Regions from separate parts of the Bradyrhizobium sp. UFLA01-814 genome, predicted to be linked through region 2. Evidence: riboswitches for the same ligand, from Rfam matches in the RefSeq annotation. Region 2 holds a riboswitch; the other holds the start of a gene.

Region 1 (14,644 bases), on a different contig from region 2:
ATCTCGACGACTCCATCACCGATTTCGCCCGCGCCTCGTTCAACTACGGCCTGATGCGCAACTACCCGGTCTATCTGTCGACCAAGAACACGATTCTGAAGGTCTATGACGGCCGCTTCAAGGACATCTTCCAGGACGTGTTCGACCGCGAGTTCAAGAAGGAATTCGACGCCAAGGGCCTGACCTACGAGCACCGCCTGATCGACGACATGGTGGCCTCGGCGCTGAAATGGTCCGGCGGCTATGTCTGGGCCTGCAAGAACTATGACGGCGACGTGCAGTCCGACACCGTGGCCCAAGGCTACGGCTCGCTCGGCCTGATGACCTCGGTGCTGCTCACCCCCGACGGCAAGACCGTGGAAGCCGAGGCCGCCCACGGCACCGTGACCCGCCACTACCGCGAGCACCAGAAGGGCAAGGAGACCTCGACCAACTCGATCGCGTCGATCTTCGCCTGGACCCGTGGCCTCGCCCATCGCGCCAAGCTCGACAACAACGAGGCGCTGGCGAAGTTCGCCACCACCCTGGAGAAGGTCTGCGTCGCGACCGTCGAAGAGGGCTACATGACCAAGGACCTCGCGCTCCTGGTCGGCGCCGACCAGCGCTGGCTCTCGACCACCGGATTCCTCGACAAGGTGTCCGACAACCTCGTGAAGGCGATCGCGGCCTGAGGCCGTCATCCTGGGAAGACAGGTGCGAGCATGACCATGGCCCTTGTCAGAGCCGTCGTGCTCGCATCGTTCTCCCTCACCGGGTCGGCGGCATTCGCTGCCGGTCCCCTGCCCGACGCCGTCGCGGCGCCCGGCGAGTCGGCGGTTCTGTCGGTCCATGCCGAGGGCGTGCAGGTCTATGAATGCAAGCCGGTCACCGACGGCAAGCTCGCCTGGTCGTTCCGCGAACCGGTCGCGACCCTGATCGCCGATGGCCGCACGGTCGGCCGGCATTATGCGGGTCCGAACTGGGAGCATGTCGACGGCAGCGCCGTGACCGCCCGCACCGCCGGCAGCGCACCCGGCGCAACGCCTTCCGACATTGCCTGGCTGAAGCTCGAGGTGATTGCCCACCGCGGCAACGGCCTGCTCTCCGGCATCGCAACCGTGCAGCGGATCAACACCTCGGGCGGCGAGCTCAGCGGGGCCTGCGACAAATCAGGCGCGCTGAAGGGCGCGGCATATTCGGCGGATTACGTGTTCCTGCGACGGGACTGAGCGTTTTCGAGCGAAGTGGATACCGGTCCGCGTGAAGAAGACGCGCCAAACGAAGAATCGAGAGCCTCGTTCCGATTCAATCGGAATGAGGTTCTAGTCGCGGATGCCGCCGTCGGTCTCGCGCGGCGCCTGGGCGATCTCCGCGGCGGCCAGGTCGCCGCCGGCCGCGAGCGGATCGGCAAGCCGCGCCTCCGCGGTCTCCCGGACATGGGCGGCGAGCGCCGGCATGCGCTCAATCAGGGCATGGAAGTCCTGCGCATCGAGCACCAGGAGCTTGGTCTTGCGCGTCGCCGTCACCGTGCCGGAGCGGCTGGTCCGCCGCAGCAGCGCGATCTCGCCGAAGAACGCGCCGTCGGAAAGCCGCACAAGCTGGCTCGGCAGGTCGATCTCGACCTCGCCCGCGGTGATGAAATACATCGATGACGCCGCATCGCCGCGCCGCACCAGCACCTCGCCGGCCTCGATGGTCTGCGACCGCAGCAAGCGCATGATGTCGGAGATATCGGCGGCGTTGAGATGTGAGAACAGCGGCACCCGCGCCAGCATGCCCCAGGTCACGACGAAGTCGCGGCGCCGGACCTCGTCGGCGAACGCGGTCGAGATGATCGCGACCGGCAGCGCGATCATCGCGAAGCCGACCACGATCGCGACCACCGTGACGGTCCGGCCGAGCGGCGTTATCGGGACGACGTCGCCGTAACCGACGGTGCCGAGCGTCACGATCGCCCACCACATCGCCTGCGGCATGGTGCCGAACTTGTCCGGCTGCACTTTGTGCTCGATGGCATAGAGCAGCGAAGCGAACAGCAGCACCGCGCCGGTCAGGATCACGACGCAGCCGAACAGCGTGCGCCGCTCGGCATGCAGCGCCGCCAGCAGCGAGCGCATCGCGGTCGAGTAGCGCACCAGCTTGAGGAAGGGCAGCATACCGAACAGCACCAGCGCGGTCTTGTCGCCGATGGCAAGCGCGATGGCCGACGGCAGGAAGGCGAGCAGATCGATCACGCCGAGCGCCGAGAAGACGTATTCCAGCCGCGCCCGCGCCGGCGTCATGTCACGCAGCGAGTGGCCGACCACGCTCCAGAGCCGCGCGCTATATTCCAGCGCGAAGGCGATGACCGCCGCGATCTCGATGGTCGTCAGCAGCCAGCCGAACTGCGCGTCGATCTCGGGCACGGAGGCCAGAATCGCCGCCAGCACGTCGACGGCGATGATGGCGACGATGAGGCGGGCAAACCGCAAGCCGCCCGAATGCGGCAGATCATCGCGTTCGAGCAGCTCGTAGAGACGGTCACGCAGCCCGGGATCGCTGATCGTGGGCTTGAGCGGAGCCGTCGCCACGATCAGCCTCTCCGTCAGGCGCCGGCCGATGCCTGTTGAGTCATGGCCTGTTCGATCGCCGACAGCGCGGCATCGGCCTTGGCGCCGTCGGGCCCGCCGGCCTGCGCCATGTCGGGCCGGCCGCCACCGCCCTTGCCGCCGAGCACCTCGGAGCCCTTGCGCACGAGCTCGACCGCGTTGAACCGCGCGGTCAGATCGGCGGTGACGCCGACCACGATGCCGGCCTTGCCGTCCTCGGTGACGCCGACGATCGCGACCACGCCCGAGCCGATCTGCTTCTTGCCGTCGTCGACGAGACTCTTGAGATCCTTGGTCTCGACGCCCTCGACCGCGCGCGCGAGCAGCTTGACATCGCCAACCTCGCGAACGGCTGAGGCGGCGCCGTTCGACGCACCGCCGCCACCCATCGCGAGCTTCTTGCGGGCGTCAGACAGATCGCGCTCGAGCTTCTTGCGCTCCTCCATCAGCGCGGCGATCCGCGCCGGGACGTCGTCGATCGTGGTGCGCAGCTCCAGCGCCGCGGTCTTGGCCAGCGCGATGGTGTCGTTGGCGTGCTTGCGCGCGTGATGCCCGGTCAGCGCCTCGATGCGGCGGACGCCGGACGCCACCGCGCCCTCGCTGGTCACCGAGATCATGCCGATGTCGCCGGTGCGGCGGACATGGGTGCCGCCGCAAAGCTCGACCGACCAGCCGAGCGCGTTCTGGCCGTGATCGCGGGTACCCTTGCCCATCGACACGACACGAACCTCGTCGCCGTACTTCTCGCCAAACAGCGCGCGGGCGCCGGCCTCGCGGGCATCGTCGACGCCCATGACCCGGGTGGTGACCTCGTCATTCTCCAGCACGACATCGTTGGCGATGTCCTCGATCCGGGCGAGCTCTTCCGGCGTGATCTGCTTCGGATGCACGAAGTCGAAGCGCAGCCGGTCCGGCGTGACCAGCGAGCCGCGCTGGGCGATGTGATCGCCGAGTACCTGGCGCAGCGCCTCGTGCAACAGGTGCGTCGCCGAATGGTTGGCGCGGATCGACGAACGCCGGGCGTGATCGACCTCGAGCTGCAGCGCGGTGCCGACGCCGAGCGTGCCCTGCTCCACCGTGCCGAGATGCACGAACAGATCGCCGGCCTTCTTCTGCGTGTCGGTGACGCGGAACTTGACGCCCTCGCCGGTGAGCACGCCGGTGTCGCCGACCTGGCCGCCGGACTCGCCGTAGAACGGGGTCTGGTTCAGCACGATCGCACCGCTCTCGCCGGCTTTCAGGCTCTCGACCTCGGCGCCGTCCTTGATCAGCGCAGTCACCGCGCCTTCCGCGCTCTCGGTCTCGTAACCGAGGAATTCGGTCGCGCCGAGCTTCTCGCGCAGCGGGAACCACGTCGCCTCGCTCGCCGCCTCACCCGAGCCTGCCCAGGAGGCACGCGCCTTCACGCGCTGCCGCTCCATCGCGTCGGTGAACGACGCCTGGTCGACACTGATGCCGCGCGACTTCAGCGCGTCCTGCGTCAGATCGAGCGGGAAGCCGTAGGTATCGTACAGCGTGAACGCGGTGTCGCCGTCGAACATGTCGCCCTTCTTGAGGCCGGCGCTCTTCTCGTCGAGGATCGACAGGCCGCGCGCCAGGGTCTTGCGGAAGCGCGTCTCCTCCAGCCGCAGCGTCTCCTCGATCAGCTTCTCGGCGCGGACCAGATCCGGGTAGGCCTGGCCCATTTCGCGGACCAGCGCCCAGACCAGGCGATGCATCAGCGGCTCGCTCGCGCCCAAGAGCTGCGCATGGCGCATCGCGCGGCGCATGATCCGGCGCAGCACGTAGCCGCGGCCCTCGTTCGACGGCAGCACGCCGTCGGTGATCAGGAACGCCGACGAGCGCAGATGGTCCGCAATCACGCGGTACGACCCAACGTTCTGCTCGTTCGGACCGTGCCCGAGGGTGGACGCGGCGGCATCGATCAGATTGCGGAACAGATCGGTCTCGAACACGCTCTCGACGCCCTGCAGGATGCAGGCCATGCGCTCCAGCCCCATGCCGGTGTCGATCGAGGGACGCGGCAGCGCCACGCGCTCCTCCTTCGTCACCTGCTCGTACTGCATGAACACCAGGTTCCAGAATTCGAGGAAGCGATCGCCATCCTCCTCCGGGCTGCCCGGAGGTCCGCCCCAGATGTGCTCGCCGCGGTCGATGAAGATTTCGGAGCACGGACCGCACGGACCGGTATCGCCCATCGCCCAGAAATTGTCCGAGGTCGGGATGCGGATGATGCGGTCGTCCGACAAGCCCGCGATCTTCTTCCAGTAGCCGGCCGCCTCGTCGTCGGTGTGGTAGACGGTGACCAGCAGCTTGTCCTTCTTCAGCCCGAAATCCTTGGTGATCAGATTCCAAGCGAGCTCGATCGCCCGCTCCTTGAAGTAATCGCCGAACGAGAAGTTGCCGAGCATCTCGAAGAAGGTGAGATGGCGCGCGGTGTAGCCGACATTGTCGAGGTCGTTATGCTTGCCGCCGGCGCGCACGCACTTCTGCGACGTCGTCGCGCGCTGATAGGAGCGCTTCTCGACGCCGGTGAAGACGTTCTTGAACTGCACCATGCCGGCATTGGTGAACATCAAGGTCGGGTCGTTGCGCGGAACCAGCGGCGACGAGGCCACGATCTCGTGGCCGTTCTCCTTGAAGAAGTTCAGAAAGGTCGACCTGATGTCGTTGACGCTGCTCATGTTCATCCAATCGGAAAAAGGGGCCGGCCAGCCGCAAAAAGGCGTCATTTTCCGGCCGAACGCTTTTAGACATTGCCAGCTGCGGTGTCCAGAAACTGTGCAGGCGGATCATGGGCTTGCCGCGGCAGCACAAAGCCCATTGGATAGTTGCTGCAGCTGCGTTGACAGTCTTGGTGGCGCCGTGTTTTCTACCTACCTATACCTAGTCACGTCGGGAGAGACCGGCCTTACCGCCGGCGCCGAAGGAGCAACCGCCCCGGAAACTCTCAGGCAAAAGGACCGCGTGACGTCTGACATCTGGAAAGAGACGCTGGGGTTCGCCCCGATGCGTCCGCCGACGGGATAATACTCTCAGGCACAGCGACAGATGGGGCTTTCTGCAGGTTTCTCAAGGGGAAATAGGTCCCCGACGGGAACCGCGAGGGCCCTGTGATGCTTGCACGCGAAACTTCCCCGCTGAAACAGACCCCGCTGCACGCGCTGCACCTGGCGCGCGGCGCCAAGATGGTGCCGTTCGCCGGCTACGACATGCCGGTGCAATATGCGGCCGGCGTGCTGAAGGAGCATCTGCACACCCGCAAGGAAGCCGGCCTGTTCGACGTGTCGCACATGGGCCAGCTCGCGCTGAAGGCCAAATCCGGCAAGGTCACCGACGCTGCGCTCGCGCTTGAAAAACTGGTGCCGCAAGACATCGTCGGCATCGCGCCGGGACGGCAGCGCTACGCGCAATTCACCAACAATGACGGCGGCCTGCTCGACGACCTGATGGTGGCGAATTTCGGCGATCACCTGTTCCTGGTGGTCAACGCCGCATGCAAGGCCGAGGACGAGGCGCATCTGCGCGCTAGCCTCGCCGACGCTTGCGAGATCGTATCGCTGGCCGACCGCGCGCTGATCGCGCTGCAGGGACCGAAAGCCGAATCGGCACTGGCGAAACTTTGTGCAGATGTCAGTTCGATGAAATTCATGGACGCCGGTCCGCGCCGCGTCGGCGACGTCGACTGCTTCGTCTCGCGCTCCGGCTATACCGGCGAGGACGGCTTTGAGATTTCCGTGCCCGCAGACAAGGTGGAAGCCGTGGTCACCGCGCTGCTCGACAATCCCGACGTGTTGCCGATCGGGCTCGGCGCGCGCGACAGCCTGCGGCTCGAAGCCGGGCTGTGCCTCTATGGCCATGACATCGACACCACGACGACGCCGGTCGAAGGCGCGCTGGAATGGTCGGTGCAGAAGGTTCGCCGCAGCGGCGGCGCCCGCGCCGGCGGCTTCCCCGGCGCCGACAAGATTCTGGCGCAGTTCGCAGATGGCGCCGCGCGCCGGCGGGTCGGCCTGAAGCCCGACGGCCGCACCCCGGTGCGCGAAGGCGCCGCATTGTTCGCCGATGCCGCCTCGACCGAGCAGCTCGGCAAGGTGACCTCGGGCGGCTTCGGCCCGAGCCTCAATGCGCCGGTCGCGATGGGCTATCTGCCGACCGCCCTTTCCGCCGTCGGCACCACCGTTTTCGCCGAAGTGCGTGGCCAGCGGCTGCCGCTGAAAGTCGCCGCCACGCCCTTCGTCCCCAATACCTACAAACGCTAAACGCCAAAGGATCGATCCCATGACGACGCTGTACACGTCCGACCACGAATGGCTCCGCATCGAGGGCGACGTCGCCACGATCGGGATCACCGATTACGCGCAGTCGCAGCTCGGCGACGTCGTGTTCGTCGAACTGCCCAAGGTCGGCCGCAGCCTGAAGAAGGCCGAGGCCGCCGCGGTCGTCGAATCCGTCAAGGCCGCCTCCGACGTTTACGCACCGATCACCGGCGAGGTGGTCGAGGTCAACGACGCGCTCGCCGCCGAGCCCGCGCTGGTCAATTCGGACGCCGGCGGCAAGGCCTGGTTCTTCAAGATGAAGATTGCCGACAAGGGCGAGCTCGGCGGCCTGATGGACGAGGCCGCCTACGCCGCGCACACCGCCTGAGAGAATGAAGCAGATTGCCACCACACACTCACTGTCATCGCCCGACTTGATCGGGCGACCCAGTACGCCGCGGCCCTTCAGCTCAATCACTGATGTCCCGGCGTACTGGATACCCCGCTTTCGCGGAGTATGACGGCTGACAACGAGGACCACGTCATGAACGCGCCCTTCAAGCCGATCAACGAAGCCGCCACCGATTTCGTCCGCCGCCACATCGGACCGTCGCCGCGCGACATCAACGCGATGCTGGAGACGGTCGGCGCCGCGAGCCTGCAGGCGCTGATGAATGAAACGCTGCCGGCCTCGATCCGCCAAAAGGCGCCGCTCGATCTCGGCCGGGCGCTGAGCGAGACCGAGGCGCTCGCGCATATGAGTGAGCTCGCCGCGCAGAACCAGGTGTTCACCTCGCTGATCGGCCAGGGCTATTCCGGCACCATCCTGCCCGCGGTGATCCAGCGCAACATCCTGGAGAACCCGGCTTGGTACACCGCCTACACGCCGTATCAGCCGGAGATCAGCCAGGGCCGGCTCGAGGCCCTGTTCAACTTCCAGACCATGATCTGCGACCTCACCGGGCTCGACGTCGCCAACGCCTCGCTGCTCGACGAAGCGACCGCAGCGGCGGAAGCGATGGCGCTCGCCGAGCGCCACTCGCAGGTCAAGGCAAAGGTGTTCTTCGTCGACAAGGAGGTGCATCCGCAGACGCTGGCGGTGATGCGCACGCGCGCCGCGCCGCTGGGCTGGGCGCTGGTGGTCGGCGATCCCCTGACCGAGCTCGACAACGCCGATGTGCTCGGCGCGCTGCTGCAATATCCGGGAACATCGGGCGCGGTGCGCGACCTCAAGCCTGCCATCGCATCGCTGCGCGCCAAGGGCGCGCTTGCGATCGTCGCGGCGGACCTGCTGTCGCTGACGCTGCTCACCTCGCCCGGCGAGTTCGGCGCAGACATCGCGATCGGCTCGGCGCAGCGGTTCGGCGTGCCGATGGGTTATGGCGGACCGCACGCCGCCTACATGGCGGTGCGCGACACGCTGAAGCGCTCGCTGCCCGGCCGCCTCGTCGGCCTCTCGGTGGATTCGCGTGGGCAGCCCGCCTATCGCCTCGCCCTGCAGACCCGCGAGCAGCATATCCGCCGTGAAAAGGCGACCTCGAACATCTGCACCGCGCAGGTGCTGCTTGCCGTGATCGCCTCGATGTATGCGGTCTATCACGGTCCCGAGGGCCTGACCCATATCGCACGCAGCGTGCATCGCCGCGCGACCGTGCTTGCCGCCGGCCTGCGCAAGCTCGGCTTTGCGCCGACCAGCGAAGCGTTCTTCGATACCGTGACGGTCGAGGCCGGAGCGAAGCAGATCGAGATTGTCTCCCGCGCGCAGGCGGAGCGGATCAATCTGCGCATCGGTGCGACCACGCTCGGCATCGCGCTCGACGAAACCACGACGCCGGAGACCGTCGAGGCAGTATGGCGCGTGTTCGGCGGCAAGCTCAGCTTTGCCGAGATCGAAGCGGCCGCGCGCGAGGCGCTGCCGAAGGAGCTGCGGCGCACCAGCGCGTTCCTCACCCATCCGGTGTTCAACACCCACCGCTCGGAGACGGAGCTGCTGCGCTACATGCGCAAGCTCAGTGATCGCGACCTCGCGCTCGACCGCGCGATGATCCCGCTCGGCTCCTGCACGATGAAGCTCAACGCCACCACCGAGATGATCCCGCTGACCTGGCCGGCGTTCGGCAATCTGCATCCGTTCGCGCCCGCAGATCAGGCCAAGGGCTATCACGCGCTGTTCAAGCGGCTGGAGCAGTGGCTGTGCGACATCACCGGCTATGACGCGGTCTCGCTGCAGCCGAATTCCGGCGCGCAGGGCGAATATGCCGGACTGCTGGCGATCCGCGGCTATCACCTGGCGCGCGGCGAGCCGCACCGCAAGATGTGCCTGATCCCCTCCTCCGCGCACGGCACCAATCCGGCCTCGGCCGCGATGGTCGGCATGGAGGTCGTGGTGGTGGCGTGCGATGCGCGCGGCGACGTCGACGTCAATGATCTCCGCGCCAAGGCCGAGAAGCACTCCGCCAACCTTGCCGCTGTGATGATCACCTATCCGTCGACCCACGGCGTGTTCGAGGAGCATATCCGCGAGATCTGCGACATCGTGCATGCGCATGGCGGCCAGGTCTATCTCGATGGCGCCAACATGAACGCGCAGGTCGGGCTCTCGCGGCCCGGCGATTACGGCGCCGATGTCAGCCATCTCAATTTGCACAAGACCTTCTGCATTCCGCATGGCGGCGGCGGCCCCGGCATGGGCCCGATCGGCGTGAAGGCGCATCTTGCGCCTTATCTGCCGGGCCATCCCGCAACCGACGGAGCGACGGCGCACGCCATCGGCCCGGTGTCGGCCGCGCCGTTCGGCTCGGCCTCGATCCTGACCATCTCCTACATCTACATCCTGATGATGGGCGGCGAAGGCCTCACGCGCGCCACCGAGATCGCGATCCTCAATGCCAACTACATCGCCGCACGGCTGCAGCCGCACTTCCCGGTGCTGTACCGCAACGAGCGCGGCCGCGTTGCGCATGAGTGCATCGTCGATCCGCGGGCGCTGAAGACGACCAGCGGCGTCACCGTCGACGACATCGCTAAGCGGCTGATCGATTATGGCTTCCACGCACCGACCATGAGCTTCCCGGTGGCGGGCACGCTGATGATCGAACCGACGGAGTCGGAATCGAAGTTCGAGATCGACCGCTTCTGCGACGCCATGATCGCGATCCGCGACGAAATCGCGGAGATCGAAAAGGGCCGCTGGAAGGTCGAGGCCTCGCCGCTGCGCCACGCGCCGCACACCGTCCACGACATTGCCGACGATGACTGGAACCGGGCCTACACCCGCGCCGAGGGCTGCTTCCCGGCCGGCGTGTCGCGGTCCGACAAATACTGGAGCCCGGTCGGCCGCGTCGACAACGTCTATGGCGACCGCAACCTGGTATGCTCATGCCCGCCGGTCGAGGACTACGCGCAGGCGGCAGAGTAGATCGGCCGTTGATGTCACCATTGTAGGATGGGTAGAGCGCAGCGAAACCCATCAATTGCATCTGGGCGGCAAGGTGATGGGTTTCGCTTCGCTCTACCCATCCTACGATCCAATCGGAGTATGGGTTGAGCCCTGCGGCTCAACCCACCATTTCAAAGAAAAGAGCTCGTCGCTTCGCTTGCCCGCGACCTGCATCGGTCGAAGCGGGCCGCGGGACGAACGATAGCGAGGGCCGCCCGCGGCAGGAGGAAACATGCGCGAGGAATTCTGGTTTCATTTCCCGTTCCGCGTCCGCTATTCCGAGGTCGACGCACAGGCCGTGGTGTTCAACGCCCATTACCTGACCTACTTCGACACCGCGATCACCGAATATTTTCGCGCGCTCGGCTATGACTATCTCGGCGAAGTGGCGCGGACCGGGATCGACTTTCACACCGTGAAGTCGGTCGTCGAATACAAGGCGCCGATCCGGTTCGACGAGGACATCGAGGTCTGCGTGCGGGTCGCGCGGATCGGCCGCTCCTCGATCAACCTTGCGCTCGCGATCTTCGCCAAGGGCTCCGATGACCTTCGCGCTACCGGCGAGATCATCTGGGTCGCGACCGACCAGAAGACGCATCAGTCGGTCGCCGTGACCGAGGACTTGCGGGCGCTGATTGCGAGCCGCGAAAAGGCACTTGCGCGGGGGTAAGCGGACAATCCGAATTGCGCGGATTGAGTCGCAACGGTCCAATCCACGATCGGTGCTAGTGCTTGAGTAGCGCGGGGGCCCAGCGCCAGAGATTGTCGTTGGTGAGATGCGTGCCACCCCACCAGCGATCGATCGGATTGTGGCGGCTGAAGTCCTCCTTATGGGCGAGCACAGCTGCGCCGAATTCAGTGAGCGACAGCCGGCTTCGCTGGTAGGCCTTCATGCGGGCGCGCAAATTCTCGGGCGCGATAACGCGCAGCTCGTCGTCAAGCCCGGCGATCGCGGGCTGCGGGCCGTGCGCGAGCCCTTGAAGCAGCCTCCCGATCTCCATGTCATTGAAGACACCGCGTTGACGAAAGCCGCGAAGGTAGAACAGCCCGTTCGTCCCCATGAAGCCCGCCGCAATCAGTTCGAGCAGTCGCAGTTCGGTCGCGCCAAGTCCCGATGTGCTCCACGGAAGCTCCTGGAGCAGATCAAGCAGCGCCGGCCTCAGCAAGGGAAAGCCGCGGAGGTCTCGATGCAGCGCATCGAAGCAGGCTTCGGGAGTTGTTGTGCGATAGGCCTGCCAGCAGATGCTCGCAGTCTCGAGGTCGGCAGGCCGTATGTTGATCAGCGGCACTTCCTTCCATCCGCGCCATGTCTCGTGCATCATCGACAAATCGAACGCGACCAGGCGCAATTTCAGCTTGGCCGCCATCGCCGGGTAGGCCCGGAAATGATCGAGCAACCAAATCAGCTGCAATTGATCCATTGGGTTCGGATCGAACCAAAGCTCGATAATCTCGTAAGGTTCGCAGAATTCGATCAGTGCGAGATGCCGGCGCGCACGGGCATCCTGAGGCCACTGGCTCTGTGAGCTCCAGTGCGACCAATGTCCGACTGAATCCTGGTCCGACCGTAATCCGAAGTAAGCCTCAAGCTCTCCTGGCGGCGGCAGCGGTCCACCAACAAACCGAAAGCCGGATGTAATAGCGATCTCGGTGAGCCCCGAACGCGCGAGGCTAAGGCCGGACGGGCTGGTCAGGATCAGGCGTTTCATCCGCTCAACTCTCTCGACGCCAGGCACAAAGCGAAACGGGCGCCGAAGACGTCGGCAACTCAACGTCCTCAGCGCCCGCTTCCAGCGAAATGATTGAGCCTTGCGGCTTACTCTTCCGTCGGCTCCTCGCCTTCGGCGTCGCGCTCGGGCGTGCCGGCGAGGATCTGCTCGGAGATCAGGCCGGAGTTCTGCCGGATCGCGGCTTCGATCTTGGCGGTGATGTCGGGATTCGACTTCAGGAATGCCTTGGAATTCTCGCGGCCCTGACCGAGCCGCTGGCTGTCATAGGAGAACCAGGCGCCCGACTTCTCGACGATGCCGGCCTTGACGCCGAGGTCGAGGATCTCGCCCATCTTGGAGACGCCCTCGCCGTACATGATGTCGAACTCGACCTGCTTGAAGGGCGGCGCCAGCTTGTTCTTCACCACCTTGACGCGGGTGGTGTTGCCGACCACCTCGTCGCGCTCCTTGATCGCGCCGATGCGGCGGATGTCGAGGCGGACCGAGGCGTAGAATTTCAGCGCGTTGCCGCCGGTGGTGGTCTCCGGCGAGCCGTACATCACGCCGATCTTCATGCGGATCTGGTTGATGAAGATCACCATGGTGTGGGACTTGTTGATCGAGGCGGTGAGCTTGCGCAGCGCCTGGCTCATCAGGCGCGCCTGCAGGCCCGGCAGCGCATCGCCCATCTCGCCCTCGAGCTCGGCCTTCGGCACCAGCGCCGCAACCGAATCGACCACCAGCACGTCGACCGCGCCGGAGCGCACCAGCGTGTCGCAGATCTCCAGCGCCTGCTCGCCGGTGTCCGGCTGCGAGATCAAGAGCTCGTCGATGTTGACGCCGAGCTTGCGCGCATAGACCGGGTCGAGCGCGTGTTCAGCGTCGATGAAGGCGCAAATGCCGCCCTTCTTCTGGCCTTCCGCCACGGTGTGCAGCGCCAGCGTGGTCTTGCCCGAGGATTCCGGCCCGTAGATTTCGACGACGCGTCCCTTCGGCAGACCGCCGACGCCGAGCGCGATATCGAGCCCGAGCGACCCCGACGACACCGTCTCGACATCCATCGAACGGTCGTTCTTGCCGAGCTTCATCACCGAGCCCTTGCCGAACTGGCGCTCGATCTGGGAGAGCGCGGCTGAGAGGGCCTTGGACTTGTCCATGGAGGATCCTTCGACGATACGCAGTGTAGTGGCGGACATTTGGGATGTGCTCCTTATGGCGGGGATTCGCTAGCGGGACAAACGGGCGATGAGGTCGGGTGGAATGCGTTGTTGATTGGAACCTCGTACCACGTTTGTTCTATGTTCGCAATATGTTCTTTCAGGCCAGAAGGTGCCGGCCCGTTTCCATCCACAATGGCCTGCTTTGATTTTTGGAGTGGCCTGGTTTGGGTTTAACCCCGCCGCAACCAAGGGTTAGCCGATGTTCTCGGTAGGACTACTGAGGAGGCTCTCAGATGTTCTGGCCCCATAACTTCCTGCGGGTCGCGATCTGTTCTCGCGGAATATTTACTGGAACAATCGGCCCGGCAGTGCCCTTATTTGGGGGCCCCCAGCCAGACAGGTAGCCCCCCGACTGCTGGAGGAAAACCCGCCTCCGGGACGGGTTGGCGGCCCCCTGTTGGGGCCGTTTAAAATTCCGTAGTTCTCCGGCCAAGAACAAAGTTCCGGGCCGTACTGCATCTCGCGCCCGAAGTTCCCCTGATAATCAACAGGTTAACCTGACAGGCTCGACCGCGTCAGATAACGGTTGGCACAATCTGCATACTACCTTCGTACCCCTCCTGAGCCCTGGAAAAACTCCGTAGCGTTCGACGGGAAGACTCGGGTTCCGCCAGTGTTCGTAACATTGGCCTGCTCAACCAACGCGGATCGCGCGGCGCTGGACAGGCAACACGGCTGGCGACGGTTCCCTGGCGACGCTGCTGGCGGACGAATCCTTTCCGGAATCCACAACGACGGCTCGAACGGGCGCGGCCTTTCACACGACCTTTTTACGGGTGCTCATTATTACTACAACTAATGGTTTAAATATCGACGACCGCCTTCATTCGCGGAACCGTTACAGATGATCCACAGGGGCATCGAGTTCAGCGTCACCCAGCTGATGGCCGGCGTCTGGAAATGGCGCTTCCAGATCGGCGATCGCGTCTTCACGGGCAAGACCGAAGCAAAGCTCGATCTTCTGGCGATCCGCCGCGTGCAACTGCGGATCGATCGCGAGCTGAACAATCTGGAACGGGAACGGACCCGCGGTAGCAACGGGGACTGAGGCACGGTCTACCGTGCACGCCCCGGTGCCCTGACCGGCTGGCCCTCGCGCTTCGCTCGAAAACGCTTCAATCCGCGCTTGCCAGCCGCCGCATCGTGAACTCGATGTCGCCGCCGGGGAGCTCGCGCCAGCTCTCGACGGCGCTCATATAGGCCGCCTTCGGGTAGCGCTTGAGAAAGTCACGCGCCCTCACGCGGGCCTGATCGCGTGGCAGGCTGAAGGTCTCGCGCAGATAGCCGTCGTCCGGCTTTCGCCGCTCGGCCATCCGGCTGGCGAGATCGCGCGGACGAGACACCATGCCGCAACTCCGGACCAACTGACGACACCCCAATATAGGGGCGGCGGCAGGAGAATCCGAGTCTGCAGGAGACGGATGAAGTCGCCCCGAACGGGCGTTACTGG
Region 2 (14,644 bases):
GGGTCCGGCCATAGGCGAACACGCTCGGCCCGCAATCCCTGAAATCGGCCGCGGGGAAGCCGGGCGCAAACGACAACGTCGGCACGGCGTCGCTCTCGAGCGCGGCGAGCTTCTGATAGATGCCTTTCGTGGGCTGGTCGTTGGTGCATTGCCAGCTGATCGGGATCAGGAACGGCAATTGCCGGAAGGCCTTGGCGAAGCGCTGCCTGGACTTGAGCATCAGCGCCAGATGCCGGGCGCAGGCGCGGCCGGTTTCGGCCATGTCGACATGCGGATAGGTGCGGTAGGCAATCAGCGCATCGGCATGTTCGATCATCTTTGGTGAAACGTTCGCATGCAGATCGAGGCTCGCCACCAGCGGCAGGTCGTTGCCGATCGCTTTGCGCACGCGGGCCAGCGTTTCGCCTTCACCGTCGTCATAATGCTCGGTGACCATGGCGCCGTGCAGATCGAGATAGACGGCGTCGATCGGTCCGGCCGCGGCGATGCCGTCGACCATTTCCGTCACGATCCGCTCATACGCATCCTTGCTGACATGCGCTGATGGGCTCGCCGCGGCGAAGATCGTCGGCACCAGCTCCCAGCCATTGGCTTCCGCCGCCTCGACAAACCCGGCAAGGCCGACATTGATCTTGCGCATGACCTTGAGCACGTCGGCGCCATGCCTCATCGACGGCCAGCCGCCGCCATGCACGAAATCGTCATAGGTTGCCTTCGTCGGTGCGAAGGTATTGGTCTCGTGCAGGAAGCCGCCGACGGCAATGCGAGTCATCAAGTTGGTCTCGATACGCGTTTCTTCGATCATGATGCGATCGTGACGACGCGCGTCATGATCTCATCGCGTTGGTTGGAGCGTGATCTCTGGGGAAGACCGGTGTCCACCTTCAGGGCCACGCTCTAGCGCGCGACGTTAAGCGTGTCGTCGCGCCAAGCGCAAGCCGTGGAGCACTTCCGGATTTGCATGCCCTATGGGCGTATTGAGGGCCCAAAGGTACGTCGTGAGGCTAAGGCTAAAGACTTAGGCCGTTGCCACGAGGCCTTCCGAAACCGGGCGGAAATTCGCAAAATCCCAGCCGCGTCCGGGCGCCGCATCGAGCAGCGCGCGGGTATAGGCCTGCTGCGGATTGGTCAGCACCTCGGCGGCCGGTCCCTGTTCCACGACGCGGCCATGTTGCATCACGGCGACGTCGTCGCAGATTTGTGCGGCGACGCGCAAATCATGCGTGATGAACAGCAGCGCGATGCCCAGTCGCCGCTGGATTTCGTCGAGTAGATCCAGCACCTGCGCCTGCACCGAGACGTCGAGCGCGGACACCGCCTCATCCGCGACGAGCACGTCGGGATCGAGCGCCAGCGCGCGCGCGATCGCGATGCGCTGGCGCTGGCCTCCGGAGAACTGGTGCGGATAGCGCGAGATCGCGTCGGGCGGCAGGTGGACGAGCTCGAGCAGCTCGCGCGCCCGCGCCAGCGCGTCCTTGCGCGGCATGCCGTAATTGACCGGGCCTTCCGCGATGCTCTCGCCGACGGTGACGCGCGGATTGAGCGAGCGGTAGGGATCCTGGAAGATGATCTGGATCTTCTGGCGATGCGGCTGCAGCAGCCGGCGCGACAGGTCGGAGATCTCGCGGCCGGCGAGGCGCACCCCGCCCGAGGTCGGATCGATCAGGCGGACGATGCAGCGCGCGACGGTCGACTTGCCGGAACCGCTTTCGCCGACGATGCCGAGCGTGCGGCCCTTGCGCAGGGTGAGGGTGACGTTGCTGGCGGCGGCGACCTCGCGGGCTTTGCCGTACAGCGACCGCTCCCGGTAGATCTTGCTGAGCTCGTTGGCTTCCAGCACCACTGGCTCGGTCGTCTCCGGGCGCGGCGCGCGCGGCACCAGGCTCGGCACCGAGGACAAGAGATTGCGGGTGTACTCCATCTTCGGATTGCGCAGCACGTCCTGCAGCGGGCCGGTTTCGACAAGGCGGCCGTGTCGCATCACCGCGACGCGGTCGGCGATCTCGGCCACCACGCCCATGTCGTGGGTGATGAACAGAACAGCGGTGCCGTGATCGCGTTGCAGATCGCGGATCAAGGTGAGGATCTGCTTCTGCGTGGTGACGTCGAGCGCGGTGGTCGGCTCATCGGCGATCAGGAGCTTCGGCTCCAGAACCAATGCCATCGCGATCATGATGCGCTGGCGCTGACCGCCCGAGAGCCGATGCGGGTAGGAGGAGAAGATGCGCTCGACGTCCGGCAGCCGCACATGCTCCATCATCGCCAAAATCTTCTGACGCCGCGCGCGGGCGTCGAGATCGGTGTGGGCGCGCAGCACCTCGTCGATCTGGCGGCCGACCGGCACGACGGGATTGAGCGCGGTCATCGGCTCCTGGAAGATCATCGCCATCCGCGTGGCGCGGAGTTGCCGCAGCCGCCGGTCGCTGGCGGTGAGCAGTTCCTCGCCGACCAGTTTGACGCTGCCGCCAGACGGCACCAGCGTGCCCTTCTGCAGCAGGCCCATCACGGTGAGCGATGTCACCGACTTGCCCGAGCCGCTTTCGCCGACCAGGCACAGCGTCTCGCTTTCACGGACCTGTAGCGACAGGTCGTCGATGATGCGATGCGCATCCGCCTTGCGGCCGAGGCCGACGACGAGATTGTTGATGTCGAGGACGACGTTGGTCATGTCAGGTTCTCTTGGCGCGGCTGCGGTGAGCGCGGCGACGGAATTTGTCCACTGTCATTCCGGGGCGATGCGAAGCATCGAACCCGGAATCTCGAGATTCCGGATTCGGTGCTTCGCACCGCCCCGGGATGACGGCTTCAATTGGCATTGAAGCCGTCACTTGCCCTCACGCTGCTTCATGCGGGGATCGAGCGCGTCGCGCGCGGCGTCGCCGATCAGGTTGACGCTGAGAATGGCGATCGAGAGCAGCAGCCCCGGCCAGAAGATCAGCGACGGCTTGACCTGGAAATAGGCGCGGCCCTCGGCCATGATGTTGCCCCAGGTCGGCGTTTCCGGCGAGATGCCGGCGCCGAGGAACGACAGGATCGCCTCGGTCAGGATCGCGGAGGCGCAGACATAGGTGCCTTGCACGATCAGCGGCGCGATCGTGTTCGGCATCAAATGCCGCCACATGATCTTCGGCAGGCTGGTGCCGAGCGAGATCGCGGCCTCGACATAAGGCTCCTCGCGCGCAGTCAGCACCACCGAGCGCACCAGCCGCGCCACGCGCGGGATCTCGGGGATGGTGATCGCGACCATCACGGTCCAGATGCTGGCACCCGACAGCGACACCACGGCGATCGCGAGCAGGATGGCGGGGATCGCCATCAAGCCGTCCATCACGCGCATCAGCACCGCATCGACCCAGCGGAAGAAGCCGGCGACGAGGCCGATCAGAAGCCCGATGGCGATCGAGCAGACGGCGGCGCCGAGCCCGATCACCAGCGAGATCCGTGCGCCGTAGATGATGCGCGACAACAGGTCGCGGCCATAGGCGTCGGTGCCGAGCAGATATTGCGCGCTCGACGGCTTCAGCCGCTGCGACGGCGTCAACAGCAGGGGATCGTGCGGCGCAAGCAGCGGCGCGAAGATCGCCATCAGGATGATGAGGGCGAGGCAGATCGTCGCAATCGCGATGATCGGCGTCGACGTCAGGAAGCCGAACTTGACGCGGAACGGCCGGGTAACGGGAATAGAGGATTCGGGAAGGGTTTCGATCGCCATTGCTCAGTACCGGATACGAGGATCGAGCAGGGTGTAGGCGAGGTCGATCAACAGATTGACCGCGACGTAGATACCCGACGTCAACAGGATCATCGCCTGGATCACCGGATAGTCGCGCGCCAGCACCGCATCGACGGTGAGGCGGCCGATGCCGGGCAGGTTGAACACGCTTTCGGTGACGACGACCCCGGAGATCAGCAGCGCGAAGCCGGAACCGATCACCGTGATGACCGGCACGGCCGCGTTGCGCAGCGCATGGCGCAGCAGCACGCCGGTCTCGCCGATGCCCTTGGCGCGCGCCGTGCGCACGTAATCCTCGCCGAGCACATCGAGCATCGAGGCGCGTGTCATGCGCGCAATCAGGGCGACGTAGATGAAGGAGAGGGTGCAGGTCGGCAGGATGATGCGCTGGAAGAACGGACCGAAGCCGGCCGAGATGCTCTTGAAGCCCTGCACCGGCACCCAGCGCAGATCGATCGCAAAGATCTGGATCAGCACATAGCCGATCACGAACACCGGGACCGAGAAGCCGAGCACCGACAGTCCCATCACGAAGCGGTCGATCCAGGTGCCGTGTTTCCACGCCGCGATCACGCCGAGCGGCACCGCGACCAGGATCGAGAGGATGATGGTGGCCAGCGCGACCGAGATCGACGGCTCGAGGCGCGGGCCGATCATTTCGAGGATCGGCTTGTTCGAGATCAGGGAGACGCCGAGGTCGCCGTGCAGCAACTTGGCGATCCAGGTGTAGAACTGGATGTAGATCGGCTCGTTCAGACCAAGCGAGGTCCGAATGCGTTCGAGCTGTTCGGGCGTCGCATTATCGCCGGCGAGGATGGCGGCCGGGTCGCCCGGCGTCAGCCGCAGCAACAGGAACACGAACAGAGCCACCACGCCCATCACGGGAATGGCGGCGAGGATGCGGCGAAGCAGATATCCGAGCAAATTTGATCCGTTGGGTTGTGGTCGATGAAGTCCCCAGCGGGACCGTTGCACACCAGACCGTAGCACAGATGGTAGCAGACTCACGGTAGAACTTGAGCAAGTCCCATGCCATCGGTGCTGCGGTTTTTGCGGTGCAGCTAATCAGTCCTGTTGGCCGCGATTATTCCTCCGGTGCAGTTCGAAGCAGTCCACTGGAAGGTGGATTGATTTCAGCTTTGCGCGCGTCGGCGGGCACATCGAGCCCGGCACCGAACGACGGCGCCATCGGCGGCGCGTCGAGGTCGTGCCAATCGTCGATCGCCTGGGCCACCATCTGCGCCGTCGCCGCCGACAGCGTCCACCCGAGATGACCGTGGCCCGTATTGTAGAACACGCCCGGAATCCGTCCGGCGCGAACCACCGGCATCATGTTCGGCATCATCGGGCGCAAACCCGCCCATGGCACGACTTTCGACGTGTCGATGTTTGGGAAATGATGCCGCACCCAGTCCACCAGCGGTTGAATGCGATCGGCGCGAATGTCGCGGTTGAAGCCGTTGAACTCTGCGGTACCGGCGACGCGGAAGCGGTCGGCGCCGAGCCGGCTGGTGACGATCTTCGCAGCTTCATCGAGCAGGCTGACGGTTGGGGCCGCATTCCGGCTTTGCGGCGCATCGAGCTGCACCGTGATCGAATAGCCCTTCACCGGATAGACATTGACGCGGTCGTTGAGCAGGCTGGCGAAGTGGCGGCTCGCCACGCCGGCGCAAATCACGATCCCGTCCGCTTGCAATTGCTGCCGCGTCGCGACCGCAGCATCATCTGAAGCAACTTCGTTCCAGTCGATGCGGAAGCCGTCATCGCCGCGTGCGATCGTGTCGACGTCGGCTTCATGGACAAAGCTCGCGCCACGGCGGATGCAGGCGTCGGCAAGCCCGCGCGTGAATTTGTGGATATCGCCGGTCGCGTCCGACGGCGTGAAGAAGCCGCCATAGCAGGTTGTCTGCAGCGCGGGTTCGATGACGCGGATTTCGTCCGGGGTCACCGGCCGGCGGTCGAGCCCGCCTTGCTGCAGCAGCGTGTTGACCCGCAGGCCCGCCTCGAACCCGGCCTTGTCGTGATAGACGTGCAGGATGCCGCGGCGTTCGAGATCGAAGGCGATATTCTCGCGCTGTGCGATCGAGAACAGGTGCTTGCGCGCTTCGATTGCGAGCCGCGTGGTCTCGATCGTGTTGCTGCGATAGCGCGTGATGCCGCCGACGAACTCGCCGATCCAGGAATATTTGTGCCAGCTCGGCTTCGGGTTCATCAGCAGCGGCGCGTCGCTTCTGAGCATCCAGCGCAGACCCTTGAGGATGGTCGCAGCACTGTTCCAGACTTCGGCGTTGCTGGCGGAAAGCTGTCCGCCATTGGCGAACGAGGTTTCCATCGCGGCGTAGCGATGCCTGTCGAGGACAGTCACCTTGTAGCCGCGTTCAAGCAGGGCATAGGCCGTCGTTACGCCGGTGATGCCGGCGCCGATGATCGCAATATGTGGCATGATGGTCTTCAGGCTCCCGTGGGTTAGAGTCGCCGAACCACCGGTGAAACCGGCATTCGGCGCCCCATCTGTCACGGTACCTGAGAGCTTGATCCGCATCGGGCCGAGGCCAGAAGCGAACTATCCCCTTCGGTGGACGTCATGGCCCTTGATGTGCGGCCATGTTCGTCTCTCTCCAGATCGTCCTGACGATACAGTCCTTTTGCCTGAGAGTTTCCGGGGCGGTTGCTCCGTCGGCGCCGAAGGCAACAACACGAATGTTGTCGCTTCGATCTCTCCCGCATCGTCGCGTTGGACGGCCGGACCGTAGGCGAAGCCTTAAAAATGGACAAGGCTAAATTTCGGTCCGGCAGTGCCAACGTGTTGTGCAGTGCAATCGATGTCAGTCCAGCGTCGCCAACAATGCCGCCATCAGGCGGCCGCGCTCGGCGAGGCTGTCGACCTCGATATATTCGTTGAGCGTATGCGCATCGGCGCCGCGAACGCCGAGGCCGTCGAGCGTGGGGATGCCCATCGCGCCGGTGAAGTTGCCGTCCGATCCGCCGCCGGCGCTGCCGTGCGGCAGATCGAGACCCATCGCCGCCGCAAGGCCTTTTGCCTTTTCATACAGCGCCATGGTGCCCGCATCGGGCTCCCACACCGGGCGGGTGACGCCGCGCGTCACCTTGAAGGTCACGTCGTTGGCGGTGCCCGACAGTGCCAGCATGCGCTCGACGCCACGGTCGAGATCGGCCTGGCGCTTGGCCATGCTGAGCGCTTCGCCGGTGCAGGTCGTTGCGACGCAATTGACCCACTGGCCGCCATGCACGATACCGACCGAGAAGGTGCAGTCCTCGGTGGTCATGCCGTCGATGGCGATGATCTGCCGCGCCATCTCGCGGATCGCGGAACGCCCGGAAGACAGCGTCGCGCCGGCATGGCTGGGCTTGCCGGTTGCTTCCAGATTGAAGCGCGCGATCGCATAGCGGCCGGTGACGACGCCGTTGTTCGGCCGGCCGGGCTCCGGCACCAGCACGTATTTGTTGCGCGCGGCTTCCGCCTCGATGATGTCGCGCGTCGACGGCGTGCCGACCTCTTCATCGGGGGTGAACAGCACGGTGATCGGCAGCGGTGTCGTGAAGGAGGCGCGCGCCAACTGCCTGATCGCCTCGATCGACAGGTAGTTGCCGCCCTTCATGTCGAAGATGCCCGGCCCGAAACACTTGTTGCCTTCGCGCCGCCACTTCAGCTTCTCGATGGTGCCGACGGGGTGCACGGTGTCCAGATGGCCGGCAATCAGGATGCCGGGCTGACCTTGTTTCGGATGGGGGAAACGGGCGCGGACGCAGCCCGCGAAGCCCTGGCGTCCGGCGATGCGCTCGATCGTCGCACCCATGATCGCCATCTCGCGGGCGGCGAGATCGAGCATGCGCTCGACCGCGGCCGCGTCCCAGGTCGGGCTTTCGCATTCCACCCAGCTGCGCAGGCCCTGCAGCATCGTTTCGGAATCAAAGGGGAGATTGGCTGGGTTCATCGTTTTTCTCTCTTGTTGTTCTGACGGCGCCGGCATCGCGCGGCGTTACGAAAATCTCAGCCGACGATTTTGTAAAGCCAAAATCTGGCGTGCGGCCTCATTCGTTTGTGTACGTCCGATGCGGCCTGAAACCGATTGACGCGCTTGGCGCTTGGTGCAAGTCTCGATTTCACAAGCCATACAGCATGTTAGTTCGCCTAAATAACGAACCGCATGCATAACGAATAAGCCGGCTTTGACCAGTTACACGTCAGGAGAGATTGCATGTTCCCTATCTCGCGTTGGAAACACCGCACGCTAGCGGCCGCGTTGACGGCGCTCGCGCTGTCGTTCGCGCCGCAGGAATTGTCATTCGCACCGCAGGCGATGGCTGCGGGCAAGACCATCACCGCGGTGATGCACTCGGATCTGCGCGTCATCGATCCGATCATGACCACGGCCTACATCACCCGCGATCATGGCTACATGATCTATGACACGCTGCTGGCGACGGATTCCAATTTCAAGATCCAGCCGCAGATGGCGGACTGGAAAGTTTCCGACGACAAGCTGACCTATACGTTCACGCTGCGCGACGGCCTGAAGTGGCACGACGGCGCGCCGGTCACCGCGGAAGACTGCGTCGCCTCGCTGCAGCGTTGGGGCAAGGTCGACGGCATGGGCCAGAAGCTGATGGACTTCGTCGCGAGCCTGGAGGCGACCGACGCCAAGACCATCACGCTGAAGCTGAAGGAACCCTACGGCCTCGTGCTGGAATCGATCGGCAAGCCGTCGTCGCGCGTGCCGTTCATGATGCCGAAGCGTCTTGCCGAGACGCCGCCGGACAAGCCGATCCCGGAACAGATCGGCTCCGGACCGTTCAAATTCGTGCAGGCGGAATTCCAGCCGGGCGTGAAGGCGGTCTATGAGAAGAACAAGGACTACGTGCCGCGCAAGGAGCCGGCGAGCTGGACCGCGGGCGGCAAGGTCGTCAAGGTCGACCGCGTCGAGTGGGTCACGATGGCCGATGCACAGACCGCGGTGAACGCGTTGCAATCCGGCGACATCGATTTCATGGAGAACCTTCCGTTCGACATGCTGCCGGTGCTCGAAGCCAATCCGGATCTCAAGATCGACGTCCTGAACAAGTTCGGCTTCCAGACCCTCGGACGCATGAACTTCCTCTATCCGCCGTTCGACAATCCGAAGGTGCGCCGGGCTGCGTTCCTGGCGATGAACCAGAAGGACGTGCTCGACGCGCTGGTCGGCAACGCCAAGTACCAGAAGATCTGCGGCGCCTTCTTCGTCTGCGGCACGCCGCTCGAGACCGACGTCGGGGCCGAAACGCTGGTGAAGGGCAACGGCCTCGCGGAAGCCAAGAAGGCGCTCGCCGCGTCCGGCTATGACGGCACCCCCGTGGTGATCATGGCGCCGGGCGACGTCACGACGTTGAAGGCCCAGCCGGTCGTGGCCGCGCAGCAGTTGCGCGAGGCCGGCTTCAAGGTCGACCTGCAGGCCACCGACTGGCAGACCGTGGTGACCCGCCGCGCCAGCCAGAAGCCGCCGAAGGAAGGCGGCTGGAACATGTTCTTCACCAACTGGGTCGCGGCCGACGTCTCCGATCCGATCGTCAACGCGTCGATCACCGGGCGCGGCAAGAATGGCGGCTGGTTCGGCTGGGCCGAAGACCCGAAGATCGAGGAGCTGCGTGACAAATTCGCACGCGCCGGCTCGGCTGAGGAAAAGAAGAAGATCGCCACCGAAATCCAGACCGAGGCCTACGATCAGGTGATCTACGTTCCGCTCGGCCAGTACACCATTCCGAGCGCCTGGCGGAAGTCGCTCACCGGCGTGCTCGACGGCCCGGCGACGCCGATCTTCTGGAATATCGACAAGTCCGAATAAGCTTGCGGCTCAACGCAAAACGAATGGCCGGGACTTGTCCCGGCCATTTTTCTTTTTCTTTTCGCTGTCGCTTGTCAGGTGTGGCTGTCGCGAAGCTGCTCCAATCCGTCGCTAAGCGGTGGCCCGCCTGGTGGCGCGCTGTGCGGCGGGGAGGGGCGCTCCTTGCGCTGATCGCATTGTTCGGTTGCGCGCTGCGCGGATGGATCGTCGTTCGGCATCGTCATGCTCCAATTGCGGCATGACAACGAATATCCAGTGCATGAGTTCCGAACCGGCGACCGCTAATCGCCGTGGTCTGGTCTCATACTGCTCGGGCTCGACAAGCTCGTGAGCTGCGTCGGTCCAATACCGGTCGCAATCCGATTGCTCTTCGCAATCCGATTGCAGTTTGCAATCCGATTGCAGTTTGCAATCTCCATCGCCGATCTCCGACCAAATTGATTTCGCAATGCGACGGCCGCGAAATGAGCGGCCGGAATTTCCAATGCGGGAAGACTACGATGGTCAGCGATCGCGGCGTGTGAACCACGCCACAGCCGGAAAACACGAGGCGGCGAGCATCGCGATGCTGGCCCGCCTGGTGGGTCCGTGCACGGCATGCGAAGGCTGGTGCGGGCGGTGGGACTCGAACCCACACGACGTTGCCATCGAGGGATTTTAAGTCCCTTGCGTCTACCAGTTCCGCCACGTCCGCGTTGCGCCAGGCGCGCCGATTTCTAGCGCGTTTGGGCGCGGAGTGGAATTGTCATTATCCAGTGCTAACAGGTGAGCTTTCAAAGGCTTAAGCGGCCGCCCGCAATTCCATTTGCCTCGGCGGCCGAGCATTGGGATAAGCAGCGCGCCGCCGCGATTGAGCCTCAATCCGGACACCGGTGGCTGCTTTAGGCAATCTCAACACTGTCCGGTTAAGAAAGCTGAATGTCTGTTCGTTTCCCACGCCGCCCGAAGCTGCCGCGCGCGGCGGCCGTCATCGCGCTGCTCGCCTCGGCCGCGGGCGTTTCCGGCTGCGCGCAGATCGGCGACAGCGTGCCGTCGGCATTCGCCGATCCCGCCAAATATGAGCTCTATGATTGCAAGCAGCTCGAGAACGAGCGCAGCAATCTCAAGACCCGCGCGGCGGATCAGGAAAAATTGATGGCCAAGGCGGAGACCGGCGTCGGCGGGACTGTCGTCTCCGAGATGGTCTATCGCAACGAGTTGATCTCGATCCACTCCCAGCAGAAGCTGGCGGATGAGGCCTGGCGCAAAGGCAGGTGCCATGAAAGCACGCCGGACACGCCTGCGGCCGCTGCCCCCGCTGCTCCCACGCCGGCGGCGAAGGGCCCGCGCGCGCCACGGGGCCTCGTCCACTAGGCCGGCGTTTCCAGAACGAGACGGTTGGCCGAGCTCAGGCGCGCCAGTCGTAGATCCAGTCCTGCCGCGCCAACATGCGCTCCGGACCGATGGCGCGGATCGCCAGATCGCGCGCGATCGCCGCCGGTCCGCCCAAATGATAGATGCGGCCCTGCTGTCGCGCCAGGCGCTGCACTTTCAATACGCGTCCGCGCCGCACCCGTGCGTAGCGCTTCAGCGCGGCGGGAATGCCTGCGGTGTTTTCCCCGGTGCTCTCGCTCAAGGCCTTGGCGAGCACGGCCGCATCCTCGATCGCCATGCCGGCGCCTTGTGCGGCAAACGGCAGCATCGCATGCGCGGCATCGCCGAGCAGCGTCACCGCGCCTTCGCTCCAGCGGCCGATGTCGGGCAGGGTGAACAGCGCCCATTTGCGCCAGCCGTCGACCGCGCCGATCAGCATCCGCGCCGTCGCGGGCCAGCGCGCGGTGGCGAATGCACCCTTGATCTCGTTGATGTCGCCGGGCTCGCTCCAGCCCGGCCGGTTCCAGGTGCCCGATACGATCGCGACCACGTTGATCTGGCGTCCGGCCGAGATGGGATAGGCGACGAGATGCACGTCCGGTCCCATCCAGAGCTGCACGCGCGGTGCGGTGTATTCATGCGGCAGGGCGGTGGCGTCCAGCGTGCCGCGCCAGGCGATCAGGCCGGAGAATTGCGGCCGTACATCCGGAAACAAATGCCCGCGCACCGACGACCAGATGCCGTCGGCACCGATCAGCGCAACGGCCAATTCCTCCTGCCGTGTATTGCCGCGGCGTTGGACGACCGTGAGGCCTCTGGCATGCTTGGTCACATCCTCGAACTGGCAGCCGAGCCGCAGATCGATATCGGGATGGTCGTTGACGGCGGCCTGCAGCGCGGCCTGCAAATCGGCGCGGTGGATCACCCAATAGGGTGCGCCGGCGCGGAACTCGGCGGCTTGGCCAAGTGGCATCCGTGCGATCTCGCCACCGGCCCGCGCGCTCAGGATGTTGACGGATTCAGGCGTGACCGCGCGCTGCGCAAGCGGTTCCTTGAGCCCGAGCTCGACCAGGATGCGGCTGGCGTTGGGAGAGAGCTGGATGCCGGCGCCGGCTTCCTCGAGCCGTTCGGCCTTCTCCAGCACGACGACGCGAAAGCCCTGTGCCGCCAGTGTCAGCGACGCCGTCAGTCCTCCGATCCCGGCGCCTGCAACGATGACGGTTCGCGTCAGCGCCACGGAGCGGTCAGGCGACCTTGTCTTTCAGCACGCATTCCGGCGGCCGCGCTTCGCCGGCCGCGAGGTCGGACGCGAAGCGATAGAGCGTCGAGCAGTACGGGCAGATGATCTCGCTGTCGTTACCGAGGTCGAGGAACACGTGCGGGTGGTCGAACGGCGGGTTGGCGCCGACGCACATGAACTCCTGCGATCCGATTTCGATCACCGAGACACCGGCATCGTTATGGAAGTGCGGGACGACGTGGTCGGACATATTCTCACCTTGATGGCAACGATGGGCAGACGCAATCAACAGCATGCGGCATCGCGAAATGCCGCGCACCATACTGGCGGGAACAGTTGATTCCTAGAGCCCCGATGGCTCATTTGCTCATGCAAATTCGACACAATCTTGTCGTCCCAGAGAAGCCCTCCTTTGGTCGGAGCCGTTGTGTCGCAAAAACGGCACACTATCTCCAAGGCGAATAAAACTAGAGGTTTTAGCGGAATGAATCGGGTGCGCGTCAGCTTGGCGGTGGTCGGCGTGGCAGCAAGTGCTGCCGTGGGCGCGGCTATTTGGCCGCACGCCCGTGACGCCGGCACCGTGCTGGCGGCGCGGGAGGATCCCGCTGCGCTCGCCGACATCAGGCTCAATTCCGTTCTGCGCAACAACCCGGCGTTGATCTCCGACAATATTGAGGCGGCGCTGGCCTCCGGCGATGCCGACCTTGCGGCCAGCTTTGTCGAACTCGCCGGCGAGAAGAACATCGCGCTCGGTGATGATCTTACTAAGCGCGTCGATGACGCGCGCGCCGAGCAATCATCCACCATGCATTTCGCCAAAGGCTTCGCCACCGGCCTCGTGACCGGCAATGCCGACGATGTCGCAAGCCTGTCCGGCACGGTCGCCGGCGACCTGTTCGTATTCGGCGATGTCAGGGACGTCGTGCGCGAGGGCAAGCACCTCGTGATGGGCGAGGACACCGACCAGCTGGTGCTCGGCCTTGCGGCCGCCGGGCTTGCGGTGACCGCGGCCACCTATGTGTCGGTCGGCGGCGCCGGGCCGCTGCGCGCCGGGCTGACGCTGGTCAAGGATACGCGCAAGGCCGGGCGGCTCAGCGAGGGGATGATCGAATGGGCCGGGCGTTCGACCCGCGAGGTGGTCGACCAGCCCGCGCTGCGCGAGGCGGTCGTATCCGGCTCGGTGCTGCGGCCGGTGCAAACCGCAACCGCGATCCGCGCGGCCTTCCGCGCCGAGAAGGCCGGCGCGCTGGTGCGCGTCGCCAAGGACGTCGGGCGCATCGGCGAAGCGGCGGGGGTTCGCGCTGCGCGGGATACGTTGAAGGTCGCCGAGAACCCGAAGGAGATCGCGCGGGCGGCGCGGATCGCCGAGGCGAAGGGCGGCCAGACCCGTGCGATCCTGAAGCTGCTCGGCCGCGGTGCGCTGCTGCTGGCCGCCGGCGCATTCAATCTGACCATGTGGCTGTTCGGCGCGCTGCTGGCGCTGTTCGGCTTCCTGTCGTCGATCAAGGCCACCACCGAACGGGCCACCGCCTGGTGGCTCAGACGAAGCAAGGCGCTGCGCCTGAAGCGGCAGATGGCCGCTCAGCCTACCTTGGCGAGTATGCCCGCCCAGGGTTAGGCTTGCGATCGCCTGTCGCAAATCCCAAGAAGAAACGGAATGGATGATGCCGAGTTTCCATCACGGCGATGTTGAAATTGCCTATATCGACGAAGGCGCGGGCGAACCGATCGTGCTGGTGCACGGCTTTGCCTCGAGCAAGAACGTCAACTGGATCTACCCGACCTGGGTGTCGGATCTGGTCAAGGCCGGCCGTCGCGTGATCGCGCTCGACAATCGCGGCCACGGCGAATCCGCCAAGCTCTACGATGCCGCGCAGTACGAGATCGCGACCATGGCCAGCGACGTGATCGCGCTGATGGACCATCTCGGAATCACGCGCGCCGACATCATGGGCTATTCGCTGGGCTCGCGGATGACGGCGATCCTGGCGCGAGAGAATCCCGATCGGGTGCGCTCGGCGATCCTTGGCGGGATCGGCATCGGACTGATCGAGGGCGGCGGCCCCGGCGAGACGGTCGCGCTGGCGCTGGAGGCGGCGTCGCTCGACGATGTCACCGACCCGGTCGGCCGTACCTTCCGCGCCTTTGCCGACCAGACCCGCTCCGACCGCCGCGCGCTCGCCGCCTGCCTGCGCGGTTCGCGCCGCCTGATGACGCGCGAGGAGGCGGCCGGCATCCGCGTGCCGGTCTCGATCGCGGTCGGCAGCAAGGACGAGATCGCGGGCTCGGCGTCAGCGCTCGGCCGGATCATTCCGGGGTCGGAGGTGCTCGACATTCCGAACCGCGATCACATGCGGGCGGTCGGCGACAAGGTCTACAAGACCGGGGTCATCGACTTCCTGTCGCGGCGAAAATAGATCGTCGGCTTCATCTTTGGCGAAGGCGCGCGCGGCCGCGATCAGCACCACGAAGGTCGCG

The links. Region 2 has a riboswitch for glycine ahead of PMN64_RS10225 (D-amino acid dehydrogenase). Riboswitches for the same ligand answer to the same signal wherever they lie in the genome.
Region 1: linked by a shared signal. The riboswitch ahead of gcvT (glycine cleavage system aminomethyltransferase GcvT) and the one ahead of PMN64_RS10225 (D-amino acid dehydrogenase) in region 2 are both predicted to bind glycine.

The regions. Positions count from the first base shown of each region.
Region 1 covers NZ_JAQOSR010000076.1:20,755-35,398, forward strand. The annotation lists gene PMN64_RS22825 (NADP-dependent isocitrate dehydrogenase) at 1-671, shown strand, start outside; gene PMN64_RS22830 (DUF3455 domain-containing protein) at 708-1,208, shown strand; gene PMN64_RS22835 (cyclic nucleotide-gated ion channel) at 1,302-2,552, opposite strand; gene alaS (alanine--tRNA ligase) at 2,564-5,251, opposite strand; glycine riboswitch at 5,454-5,542, shown strand; gene gcvT (glycine cleavage system aminomethyltransferase GcvT) at 5,684-6,829, shown strand; gene gcvH (glycine cleavage system protein GcvH) at 6,849-7,214, shown strand; gene gcvP (aminomethyl-transferring glycine dehydrogenase) at 7,371-10,244, shown strand; gene PMN64_RS22860 (acyl-CoA thioesterase) at 10,498-10,935, shown strand; gene PMN64_RS22865 (hypothetical protein) at 10,991-12,001, opposite strand; gene recA (recombinase RecA) at 12,082-13,170, opposite strand; gene PMN64_RS22875 (hypothetical protein) at 14,039-14,242, shown strand; gene PMN64_RS22880 (hypothetical protein) at 14,310-14,540, opposite strand; gene PMN64_RS22885 (hypothetical protein) at 14,638-14,644, opposite strand, start outside.
Region 2 covers NZ_JAQOSR010000024.1:28,928-43,571, reverse strand. The annotation lists gene PMN64_RS10245 (M81 family metallopeptidase) at 1-772, opposite strand, end outside; gene PMN64_RS10240 (ABC transporter ATP-binding protein) at 1,019-2,668, opposite strand; gene PMN64_RS10235 (ABC transporter permease) at 2,825-3,712, opposite strand; gene PMN64_RS10230 (ABC transporter permease) at 3,716-4,657, opposite strand; gene PMN64_RS10225 (D-amino acid dehydrogenase) at 4,818-6,176, opposite strand; glycine riboswitch at 6,243-6,357, opposite strand; glycine riboswitch at 6,361-6,467, opposite strand; gene PMN64_RS10220 (M20/M25/M40 family metallo-hydrolase) at 6,559-7,689, opposite strand; gene PMN64_RS10215 (ABC transporter substrate-binding protein) at 7,954-9,573, shown strand; tRNA gene PMN64_RS10210 (tRNA-Leu) at 10,181-10,267, opposite strand; gene PMN64_RS10205 (twin-arginine translocation pathway signal) at 10,492-10,926, shown strand; gene PMN64_RS10200 (FAD-dependent monooxygenase) at 10,961-12,163, opposite strand; gene PMN64_RS10195 (zinc-finger domain-containing protein) at 12,171-12,416, opposite strand; gene PMN64_RS10190 (hypothetical protein) at 12,651-13,784, shown strand; gene PMN64_RS10185 (alpha/beta fold hydrolase) at 13,831-14,583, shown strand; partial or broken gene PMN64_RS10180 (hypothetical protein) at 14,587-14,644, opposite strand, start outside.